DNA from 2 places in the Streptomyces sp. NBC_01808 genome. Region 2 is predicted to be linked to the other one. Evidence: riboswitches for the same ligand, from Rfam matches in the RefSeq annotation. Region 2 holds a riboswitch; the other holds the start of a gene.
The links. A riboswitch is a leader RNA that binds a small molecule or an ion and turns the genes downstream of it on or off. The one in region 2 is predicted to bind cyclic di-AMP.

Region 1: it holds a riboswitch for cyclic di-AMP, as region 2 does, so the genes downstream of both, OG946_RS21180 (M23 family metallopeptidase) here and OG946_RS04210 (LysM peptidoglycan-binding domain-containing protein) in region 2, are expected to answer to the same signal.

Annotation. Positions count from the first base shown of each region.
Region 1 covers NZ_CP109072.1:4,788,622-4,793,443, reverse strand. The annotation lists gene OG946_RS21190 (hypothetical protein) at 1-405, shown strand, start outside; gene OG946_RS21185 (VOC family protein) at 457-822, shown strand; gene OG946_RS21180 (M23 family metallopeptidase) at 1,028-2,149, opposite strand; cyclic di-AMP (ydaO/yuaA leader) riboswitch at 2,161-2,303, opposite strand; gene OG946_RS21175 (PP2C family protein-serine/threonine phosphatase) at 2,558-3,856, opposite strand; gene OG946_RS21170 (cytochrome P450 family protein) at 4,296-4,822, opposite strand, start outside.
Region 2 covers NZ_CP109072.1:1,052,092-1,056,913, forward strand. The annotation lists gene OG946_RS04195 (helix-turn-helix domain-containing protein) at 1-321, shown strand, start outside; gene OG946_RS04200 (DUF397 domain-containing protein) at 322-570, shown strand; gene OG946_RS04205 (hypothetical protein) at 903-1,547, shown strand; cyclic di-AMP (ydaO/yuaA leader) riboswitch at 1,651-1,825, shown strand; gene OG946_RS04210 (LysM peptidoglycan-binding domain-containing protein) at 1,833-2,732, shown strand; gene OG946_RS04215 (FadR/GntR family transcriptional regulator) at 2,816-3,616, opposite strand; gene OG946_RS04220 (SDR family NAD(P)-dependent oxidoreductase) at 3,681-4,472, opposite strand; gene OG946_RS04225 (beta-galactosidase) at 4,573-4,822, shown strand, end outside.

The sequences.
Region 1 (4,822 bases), 3.7 Mb from region 2:
ACCGCGCCCAACGGCCGGCGGATACGGGTGGACTTCTTCTTCCCGGCGGCGGGGCTCGTCGTGGAGATCGAGGGCTACGGCTTCCACGGCAGCCGGGCCGCTCATCTCGCCGACGTCGAGCGCTTCAACGACCTGGGGCGCTGTCCCGAGGTCCGGCGCATGCTGCGGTTCACCGCGGCCGACGTCTTCGAGCGGCCCCAGCGGATGCTCCACACCATCCGCGCCGCCCTGGGCGAGATCGCCGCCGGGGAGTCCCGTGGCACCGCCGCCGCCGGGGAGTCCCGTGGCACCGCCGCCGGCACTGCCGCGGCTGCTCATGCGGTTGCCGGTGCGGCAGCCCGTGCCGGCGCCGCCGCCAGTGCCGCTGCCTCGGACGCCGCTGCCAAGGCCACCGCGGCTGCCTGAGTCGCCGCCGGTTTACCTGCGGTGTCCGAGGTGCGTGGCAGGGTGACCCCCATGGACGCCTACGTCAGGAACATCGTGCTCGACTGCGCCGACGCCCGTCAGCTCGCCGACTTCTACACGCAGTTGCTCGGCATGCGGGTCATTCGCGAGGACTGGATGGTGATCGCCAAGGACGAAGGCAGCTTTCCACGGCTGGCATTCGAGGAAGTCGAAGGCTACCGGCCGCCACTCTGGCCGGACCTCGATCGCACCTACCCCCAGCAGATGCACATCTGCTTCGGCGTCGACGACTCCACCGCCGCGGGCGAGCTGGCGCTGCGGCTCGGGGCCACGCGGCTCTCCGAAGAGGGAGGCAGTTGTCCGGTGTTCGCCGATCCCGCCGGGCATCCGTTCTGCCTCTGCGGGCCCGGGGAGTAGGTCCCGGGAAAATGCCGACGGCCCTGGTGTCGGGGGGTCGGCCACCAGGGCCGCCGGCGGTCTCGGTGCGCGCTCGGACGCCACGGGGGAAGTTGCGTTCGGGCACGCCGGAGACGTGGGAGAGGGGTTTATGGGGGCTTGCGGTCCGTGCGGCGGGCCGTCGGTCCCGGCCACCGGGGCCGGGGCGCTGGGCCCGCCGGGTCGATCAGACCGGGGCGCCGTTGTTGCGCAGCCAGGCGAGGGGGTCCACTGCGTCCCCGCCGCCGGGTCGTACCTCAAGGTGCAGGTGCGGGCCGGTGACATTGCCCGTGGCGCCTACGCGCCCGATGACGTCGGCGGTCGTGACCTCGCCGGAGGACTGGATGATGGAGGACAGGTGGCAGTACCAGACTTCGGTGCCGTCTTCGAGCGTGAGGACGATGCGGTAGCCGTACGAGCCGGCCCAGCCGGCCTCGGTGATCGTGCCGCCGTGCACGGCCTTGACCGGGGTGCCGGTGGAAGCGGCGAAGTCCTGGCCCGTGTGGCCCGCGGCCCACATGTCGCCGGACTCGCCGAACGTCGAGGTGAGCGTGTAGTTCGCGACCGGGGCCACGTAGCTGGCGGCGAGCTTGGCGAGGCGCTCGGCCTCCGCCTTGCGGCGGGCCTCCTCCTCCGCCTTGCGGCGGCGCTCCTCCTCCAGGCGGCGCTGGCGCTCCTCTTCCTGCGCCTTCGCCTCGGCGGCCTCCTCGGCCGCCTGCTGGGCGGCCTCGGCCTCGGCGGCCGCGCGGGCAGAGGCGTCGGCCTCCGCCTGCTGCTGCTCGGCCTGCTCCAGGATGCGCGCCCGCAGGGCCTCGCCGGAGTCGGCGGGCTGGTTCGCGGTGTCGGTGTCGCTGGCGTAGCTGACCTGGGTGAGCGGAGCCGTGGTGACGACCGTGTCGGAAGCGGGCTCCTCCTCGCTCGGCATCAGGTCGCCGACGCCCGGCAGGCTCTCCGCGTCCGGGAGTTGCGCGCTTATCTGGCTCGCGACGGTGTCGACCTGGTCGGGCATGGATATCGCGACCGGGGGCTTCTCCTGCGCCGTGGCCATGCTGCCCGCGCCGACGGCGGCGAAGACGCCCACGCCGAGTACGGCGCCGCTGCGCGCCATGCTGCCACCGCGCTGCCGGGGGAGGCGCCGGCGGCCGCGGGAGGGAAGGTCGTCCTCGGGGAGGACTTCGTCGACCGGCTCTTCGGCGGCGTAACCGGTGGGCGCATACCCCTCGGGGGCGTAGCCGCCGGACGCATAGCCGTCGTAGCCGTAATCGTCATAGCCATGGCCGTAGCCAGGCCCAGACCTGTAGGACGCCACGAAGGCGTACTCCTTTCCTTCCTTCTCGCCTACCGGGTTAGCTGACGGGTTCGGAGCAGGAAGGTCTCCTACGGGCCGCCTCCTCGCGGAGGTTGGCCCGATTCACCCCAAGGTGGTGGTTCCCCGGTTCCCTAGGTGTTGCCGTTGCTGCAGTTGTGACGTGCGGGATTCGGCGACGGCGCACGGTGCCGCCTCTTACGACGGCAGTGACGACCGCGCTGCGTTACCGCACGCTAGCGGACGACGGCGTTCGATTCCAAGTCGTTCCCGTTATTCAGTTGTGCTTTGCCGCGGACGATCCGGGCATGCACCAGCGGAAACGGACAAGTTGACGGCCCGACTACGTGCAGTGAGGTCCGGTCGTTAGCTGATCGTGCATCAGTTGTTATGCGGAGGGGTGCTATTCCACTACGGAGTGTGAATAGCCGAGGGCGAGTCCGGCGGCTCTCCGAACGGTGTACGGGAGCGGGCGAGGGCGAACAGCGCCATGTCGTCCGCGACCCTTCCGCCCGTATGGCGGGTCACGTCGTCCAGGAGGGTGTCCAGGAGTTCGTGCGGGCCGTCGAACAGCCGGCCGTCCAGCCGGGTCAGGGGGTCGTAGAAGACACCCGCCTTGTTCCGCGCCTCGGTCACGCCGTCCGTGAACAGAACGAGCGCCGCGCCCGGCGGGAACGCCACCTCCATCAGCTCGTCCGGCCACGTACCCAGGTCGCCCATGCCCAGCGGCAGCGCGTGCTCGTGCGGGTGCAGCGTGCGTGCCGCGCCGTCCGACCCCAGCAGCAGGGGCGCCGGATGGCCGCGGTTGAGCAGCCGCAGCGCGCCGCCCTCGCGGTCGACCTCCGCCAGCACCGCGGTCGTGAACCCCTCCACCCGGTCGAGGCCGCTGCGCCCCGTCTCCTGGCGCTGCAGCGCGCGTTCCAGCCGCCGCGCGACTCCTTCGAGCCCCGCCTCCTCCTCGGCCGCCTCCCGGAAGGCACCGATGACGACCGCCACGGACTCCACCGCCTCCAGCCCCTTGCCGCGTACGTCGCCGACGATGCAGCGCACGCCGTACGGGCCCTCCTGCACGGCGTAGAGGTCGCCGCCGATCCGGGCGTCGGCGTCAGCGGCCTGGTAGCGGGCGGCGACCCGCAGCGTGCCGAAGCCGTCCGGCGGATTCGGCAGCACGGCGCGCTGCGCGGCGACCGCGACGTGGCGGGCGGAGGCCAGCCTGCGGTAGTTGCGCTGGATGAGGAGGTTGATGCCGATCGCCAGGGCGCCGAGCACGACCTGCGACACCATCTGGGTGAGCGCGTCGGGGCCCGTGGCGGTGCCGTTGAGGATTTCGAGCGTGACGTCCACCACCAGGGCGGCGACGGCAACGACGACGGTGCCGCGCAGGGTGAGCAGCGCAGCGGCGACCAGCGGGGTGGTCTCGAATATCGGCGAGGACCGCAGCCCTTCCGGCGTGAACCAGAAGAACACCGCCCCCACGACGATCAACGCGGCCGGCAGCCACCGCAGCACCCAGCGGACCCGCCGCTCACCGCCGGGGGCGTCGGGGCGGCGGGTCCGGACCGCCAGGTCCAGCGCACCGCTTCCCACGCGGTAGGCCCGCCCGTTCTCGTACGGGGCGCGCCCCTCGCCGTGCGAGCCGCGCTCCGCGTCCTGCGGACCGCCCTCGGCCTGCCCCGCGCTCTGCGCGCCGTCCTCCCGCACCGGCTGCACCTGCCCTTTCCTGCGCTGCCCTTCCTGCGCTGTCCTCCCTGTACGGCCGACACGCGGGCGCTTGCCATCGTCGTTCAGGGTTCCGCGGCCCGGGCGGGACGGCGACCGGGCGGGGCCCAGGCGGGTTACAGGTGGCGTTTCGGGCGTCATTGCGGCCAGGGTGTGAGGGCAGACGAGTCGCGGACCGGCGGACCGCACGCAGAGGGTACAGCCGAACGGGTATAGGGCCGCCCGGCTCCGGCGCGCGCGGCGCCCGCGCGCGCCCCCGCTCTCCCGGCGCCCCACGCGCCCCTCGGACAACTGACGTCATCTGTCAGCCGTCAAGCGTCAGTCGCCGTCAGGCGCCAAGGCGTCCGGTGCCAGCCGGCGCCAGGCGGCGCCAGGCCGCGCCAGGCCGCGCCAGGCCGCGCCAGGCCGCGCCAGGCCGCGTCAGCCGGCGTCAGGCGAGGCGTACCGGGAAGGACTCCAGGTCGTTCTGCGTCAGTACCGGCAGGTTGCGCAGCTCCCCCAGCGGCACCGCCGCCCGCAGCCCCGGGAACCGGGCGAAGAGCGCCGGCAGCGCCACCGCCGCCTCCAGCCGGGACAGCGCCGCGCCGGGGCAGATGTGCGGCCCGTGCCCGAAGGTCATGTGCCGGATCGGCGTCGCCCGCGTCACGTCGAAGGCGTCCACGTCCGCCCCGTGGTGCCCGGCGTCGCGCCCGATCGCGCGGTACGAGATGACGACGCCCTCGCCCTTCTCGATCACCGTGCCGGCGATCTCGATGTCCTCCGTCGCGAACCGCATCAGCAGGTGGGTCACCGGCGGGTCGTAGCGCAGCGCCTCCTCGATCGCCGTCTCCCACGTCACCTTGCCCTCGCGGACCAGGCCGAGTTGCTCGGGGTGGGTCAGCAGTCCGCGCACGGTGGTGAGCAGGAGCGTGATCGTGGTCTCGTGCCCGGCGGCGATCATGGACTTCAGGTTGCCGA
Region 2 (4,822 bases):
CGCCCGGTGGGCGACGGCGCGGTGATGCGCGCGCAGGTCGACCGGCTCCTCGACATCGCGTCGCTGCCCAACGTCACGCTCCAGATGGCGGAGTTCCGCACCGGCCACCATCCGGGCACGTACAGCCCCTTCGTCCTCTTCCGGTTCGCCATGCCCGAGCTGCCGGACATGATCTACACCGAGTACCTCACCGGCGCCGTCTACCTCGACGGCCGGCACGAGGTGGCCACACACCTCGCCGCCCTGGACCACATGGCGGCCCAGGCGGCGACGGCAAAACGCACGAAGGAAATCCTCCGGGACTTCCGCAAGGAGCTGTGAATGGAACGCATTTACAACGGCATGCCGGCGGCGGACCTCGGCACCGAGGGCTGGCACAAGCCGTGGAGCGGCGGCAACGGCGGCAACTGCGTCGAGGCCATGAAGCTGCGGGACGGCCGGATAGCGGTACGGCACTCGGCGCACCCCGACGGTCCCGCCCTCATCTACACCCCCGGTGAAATGGACGCGTTCATCGAGGGTGCCAAGGCCGGCGAAGCCGACTTCCTGCTGTCGCGGAGCCCGGCGTGACCGCGTCAGGCGCGGTGCCCGCGCACCGGCTGCCGCGCCGCCCGGTCCACTCGCCGTCCCAGCCGGACGGCGAGCCCATCCCGGCGAACGGGGGTGTGGCCCAACCGCACTGACGTGGGCCACCGGCCGGGAGCACAGAGAGGGAGGGGACACCCCGGGGGGGTCCCCTCCCTCGGCGTTTGCCGGGGTACGGGCGCGCAACGCCGCCCGGGGGCACGGCAGATGAAATTCCAGAAATCATGAACCGTGGGTGTCCGCACCGCTGCCTTCCGCAGGGTATCGGCGTACGGTATGCCCCCGATGGCCCTCGTCAGCCCCCGGGGAGGCCCGCGATGAGCGCATCTCCACCCCCGTCCACCGGCGCGGAACCGCCGGCGGTCCGCGTCGGGGTGCTGCTCCCCCGGCTGCCCGAGGAGCCCGCGGCCTGGCTGGCGGAGTGCGCGGCGTACGACTCGGCGGGCGCCGACGCGCTGTGGCTGGACGGCGGTCCTGACCCGGCGCACGACGTGCTGGCGCTCGCCGCCGCCCTGGCCGCCGCCACCGGCCGGGCGAGGCTCGTCGTCGCGCTGCCCGACAGCGTCCCGCAGGCCGCGCTGCTGGCCCGGGCGCTGGCCACCGTGGTGCTGCTCAGCGGCGGCCGGCTCGCGCTCGCCGCCGACTCCCGGCGGTGCGCCGAACTCGGCGCCGTAGCACCGACGGTGCCCGCCTTCCGCCGGCTCGCGCCCGCGGGACCCGGCTACGAGGAGCCGGGCGCCGGGCGCTGGACCCCGGCGGCGGCGCCCGCAGGCCCCGACGCCTGGCGGACCGCGCTCGCCGGCGCCGCGGAGCGCGGGGTGCACGGTCTCGTCGTACCGGCCGGACAGCCCCTGTTGGAGGCGCTGCACCTCAGCGTGAGTGCCGAACGTCACACGCGCCCCAACCGCCCCACGCGTGCGCGCGTCACCACGGAGCGTCAGACTACGTGTGGATCCTCGTGATCCTCTTGTGATCTGCCGTTCGATCTCCTAGTGTCCGAGACGTTCGCAGACGCGAGCGCCGCGCTCCGGTACGCCGAATCCTGCCCGTCGGAGCCCGGATCCGTCGTCCCCACAGCCGTTCGGGCAGGAGCGGGGGAACCACTTCTCCGTCGGCAGGAGCACGGTGGCAGAACCGCACCGCACTCCCCGACTCGGGGTGAAGCCGCACAGCACGACGCGGCCGGGCAACTCCAGCCCGAACCCGACAGCTCACCTCGCAGGCGTCGGAGAAAGAGCGAGCCAACCATGGCCGGAACCGGCACCCGGCGCGCGCCCAAGTCGCGCTCCACCCGCCGCTATGCCGCCGCCGCGGGGGTGGGCATAGCCCTGCCCGTCGCCGGCGGAATCGCGGCGACCGCCGCGCACGCCTATACGGTCGAGAAGGGCGACACCCTCTCGGAGATCGCCGAGGACAACGGATTCGGTCCCGACTGGCAGCGGCTGTACGAGGCCAACAAGGAAGCCGTCGGCGACAACCCCCACCTGATCCTGCCGGGCCAGGAGCTGGACCTGGGGGACAAGAAGGCCGAGAGCAAGCCTGCCGAGGCCGACCAGACCGCCGCCAAGACCGAGCAGAAGCAGCAGCGTTACGTCGAGCACACCGTCGGCGCCGGCGAGACGCTGGCCAAGATCGCCGCGAAGTACGACGTGCCCGGCGGCTGGCAGCGGGTGTACGTCGACAACGAGAAGGCGATCGGCGACAACCCGGCCGCGCTGAAGGTCGGCACCGAGCTGCGCATCGACACCGAGGGCGGCAAGGTCGACAAGTCGATCGACCCGAACGGCTCGTCGTCCTCGGGGAGCTCCGGCGGCTCCGGCGGCGCCACCGAGGCGTCGCAGGCGAGCGTCCCGACCACCGAGTCCGGCATCCAGGCGGCGGCCAGGGAGATCGTGCCCGCCGACCAGTTCACCTGCTTCAGCAGCATCGTGGAGCGCGAGAGCGGCTGGGACCACACCGCGACGAACCCCAGCTCCGGCGCGTACGGCCTGATGCAGGCGCTGCCGGGCGACAAGATGGCCTCGGCCGGCGCCGACTGGCGGACCAACCCGGTCACGCAGATCAAGTGGGGCCTGGACTACATGAACGACCGCTACGGCAGCCCGTGCGGCGCCTGGGAGTTCTGGCAGGCGAACAACTGGTACTGATTCCGGGGGCGATGGCCCGCGGGAGTCTTTTTCGCCCCGTCGCGCGGATCCGTCCGCGCGGCGGGGCGCGTTCGTCGTACGGGCTACGCCCCGGCCGCCCGTTCCGCCGCGGACTCACCGGCGGACCCATCGGCGGACCCATCGGCGGACTCACCGGCGGACAACTCGGCCAGATCCCGGGCCGCCTGGGCGAGGAGCCGGTGCATCGCCGCCTCCGCGGCGTCCGGGTCCTGCGCCCGAATCGCCGCCAGCACGGCGCGGTGGCCCGGCACGGGGTCCTGCGGGTGGTGTCCGGGGCCGTGCACCAGGCGGTCGCGCGCGGCCAGGCCGCTGGCGAGGACCTGATCCATGCGCTCCAGCAGCTCGTTGTGCGAGGCTGCCAGCAGGGCGCGGTGGAACGCGAGGTCCGCGGCGACGGCCTCGGCCGCGCCGTCCCGCGCCCCGGCCATCGCCGTGAGCGCCGCCTCCAGCGCCGCCAGGTCCGCGTCGGTGCGCCGCACCGCGGCCAGCCGGACCGCCGCGGGCTCGACGATGCCGCGCACCTCGTCCAGGTCGCGCAGCAGCGGGGAGGCGGCCCGCGCGGCGGCGCCCTCGCCCTGCTGCCGGCCCGCGGTCTCGAAGCGCCAGCGCAGCACGTCGGCGTCGAGGAGGTGCCAGTCGGCGCGCGGCCGGACGAACGTGCCGCGCTTCTGCCGGGCGTCGACCATGCCCTTGGCCGCCAGCACCTTCAGCGACTCGCGCAGCGCGGTGAGGCTGACCCCCAGCTCGGCCTGGAGGGCGGCGAGGTCGAGCGTGGCGCCCTCGGCGATCTCACCGCCGAGTACCCGGTGCGCGAGGGTCTCCACCGTCTGCCCGTGCACCCCGCGGCGCGCGTAACCCGCCATGGCCGCTCGCTCCTCCCTCACGTCACCGCTCCCGGTGCTCCCGCCACCCCCGCGGCGCCCCCGCTCAGGCCGATGACTTTACGACGCTCCAGCCGCCGTCCACGACCAGGCTCGTGCCGGTCACGTAGGACGCCTCGGGCGCGGCGAGGAAGGCGACGGCGGCGGCCACCTCCTCCGGCGCGCCCAGCCGCCCCGCGGCGGTCTGCCCGGCGCTGGCCCTGCGGTCCTCCTCGGGGACACGGTCCCAGAGCCGGGTGAGCACCGGTCCCGGCAGCACGGTGTTCACCCGCACCGACGGGCCGTACTCGACGGCCAGTTGGCCGGCCAGCGACAGCAGCCCGCCCTTGGCGGCGGCGTACGCGGGGTGTCCCGGGATGCCGTGCCTGGCGTGCACGGACGAGACCAGCACCGCGGCGCCCGGGGCGCCCTGCTGCGCGCGCAGCCCGGGCAGGCAGGCGCGGAAGCCGAGGAACGCGGCCGTCAGCCCGACGTCGACCTGGCGCCGCCAGGAGGCGGGCGACGTCTCGTGCGCGGGGGCGACGTCGACGGCGACGGCGTTGGAGACGAGGACGCCGACGGGCCCGAAGTCCCCTGCCGCGGACAGGATCCGGGCCCAGCCGTCCTCCTCGGCCACGTCCGCGACGGCCGCCGCCGCCGTGCCGCCCGCGGCGCGGATCTCCTCGGCCGTGGCCTCCGCCCGGTCGCCGTCGATGTCGGCGACGACGACCGCGGCGCCCTCGGCGGCGAGCCGGCGGGCGATGGCCGCGCCGATGCCGGCGGCGGCCCCGGTGACGACGGCGGTGCGGCCGTCGAAGCGTGCGGTGTACGGGAGTTGCGTGGCTCCGGCTGCTGTCACGAGTTCGCGCTCCGGGTGTTGACGGATCTGCCGCGGCACTTCTACGTTTCCCCAAGGTTAATTCGTAATTTAAGAATTGAGCAAGAGGGGCGGAGACAGCGTGGGACGCATCCACTTCGGCGGCGACTACAACCCCGAGCACTGGCCGGAGGAGGTCAGGGCCGAGGACATCCGGCTGATGAAGGAGGCCGGGGTCTCCATGGTCACGGCCGGGATCTTCTCCTGGGCGCTGGTCGAACCGCGGCCCGGCGCGTACGACTTCGACTGGTTCGGCCGGGTGCTGGACGACCTGCACGGCGCCGGCATCCGCGTCTGCCTGGCGACGATGACCGCCTCCCCGCCGCCGTGGC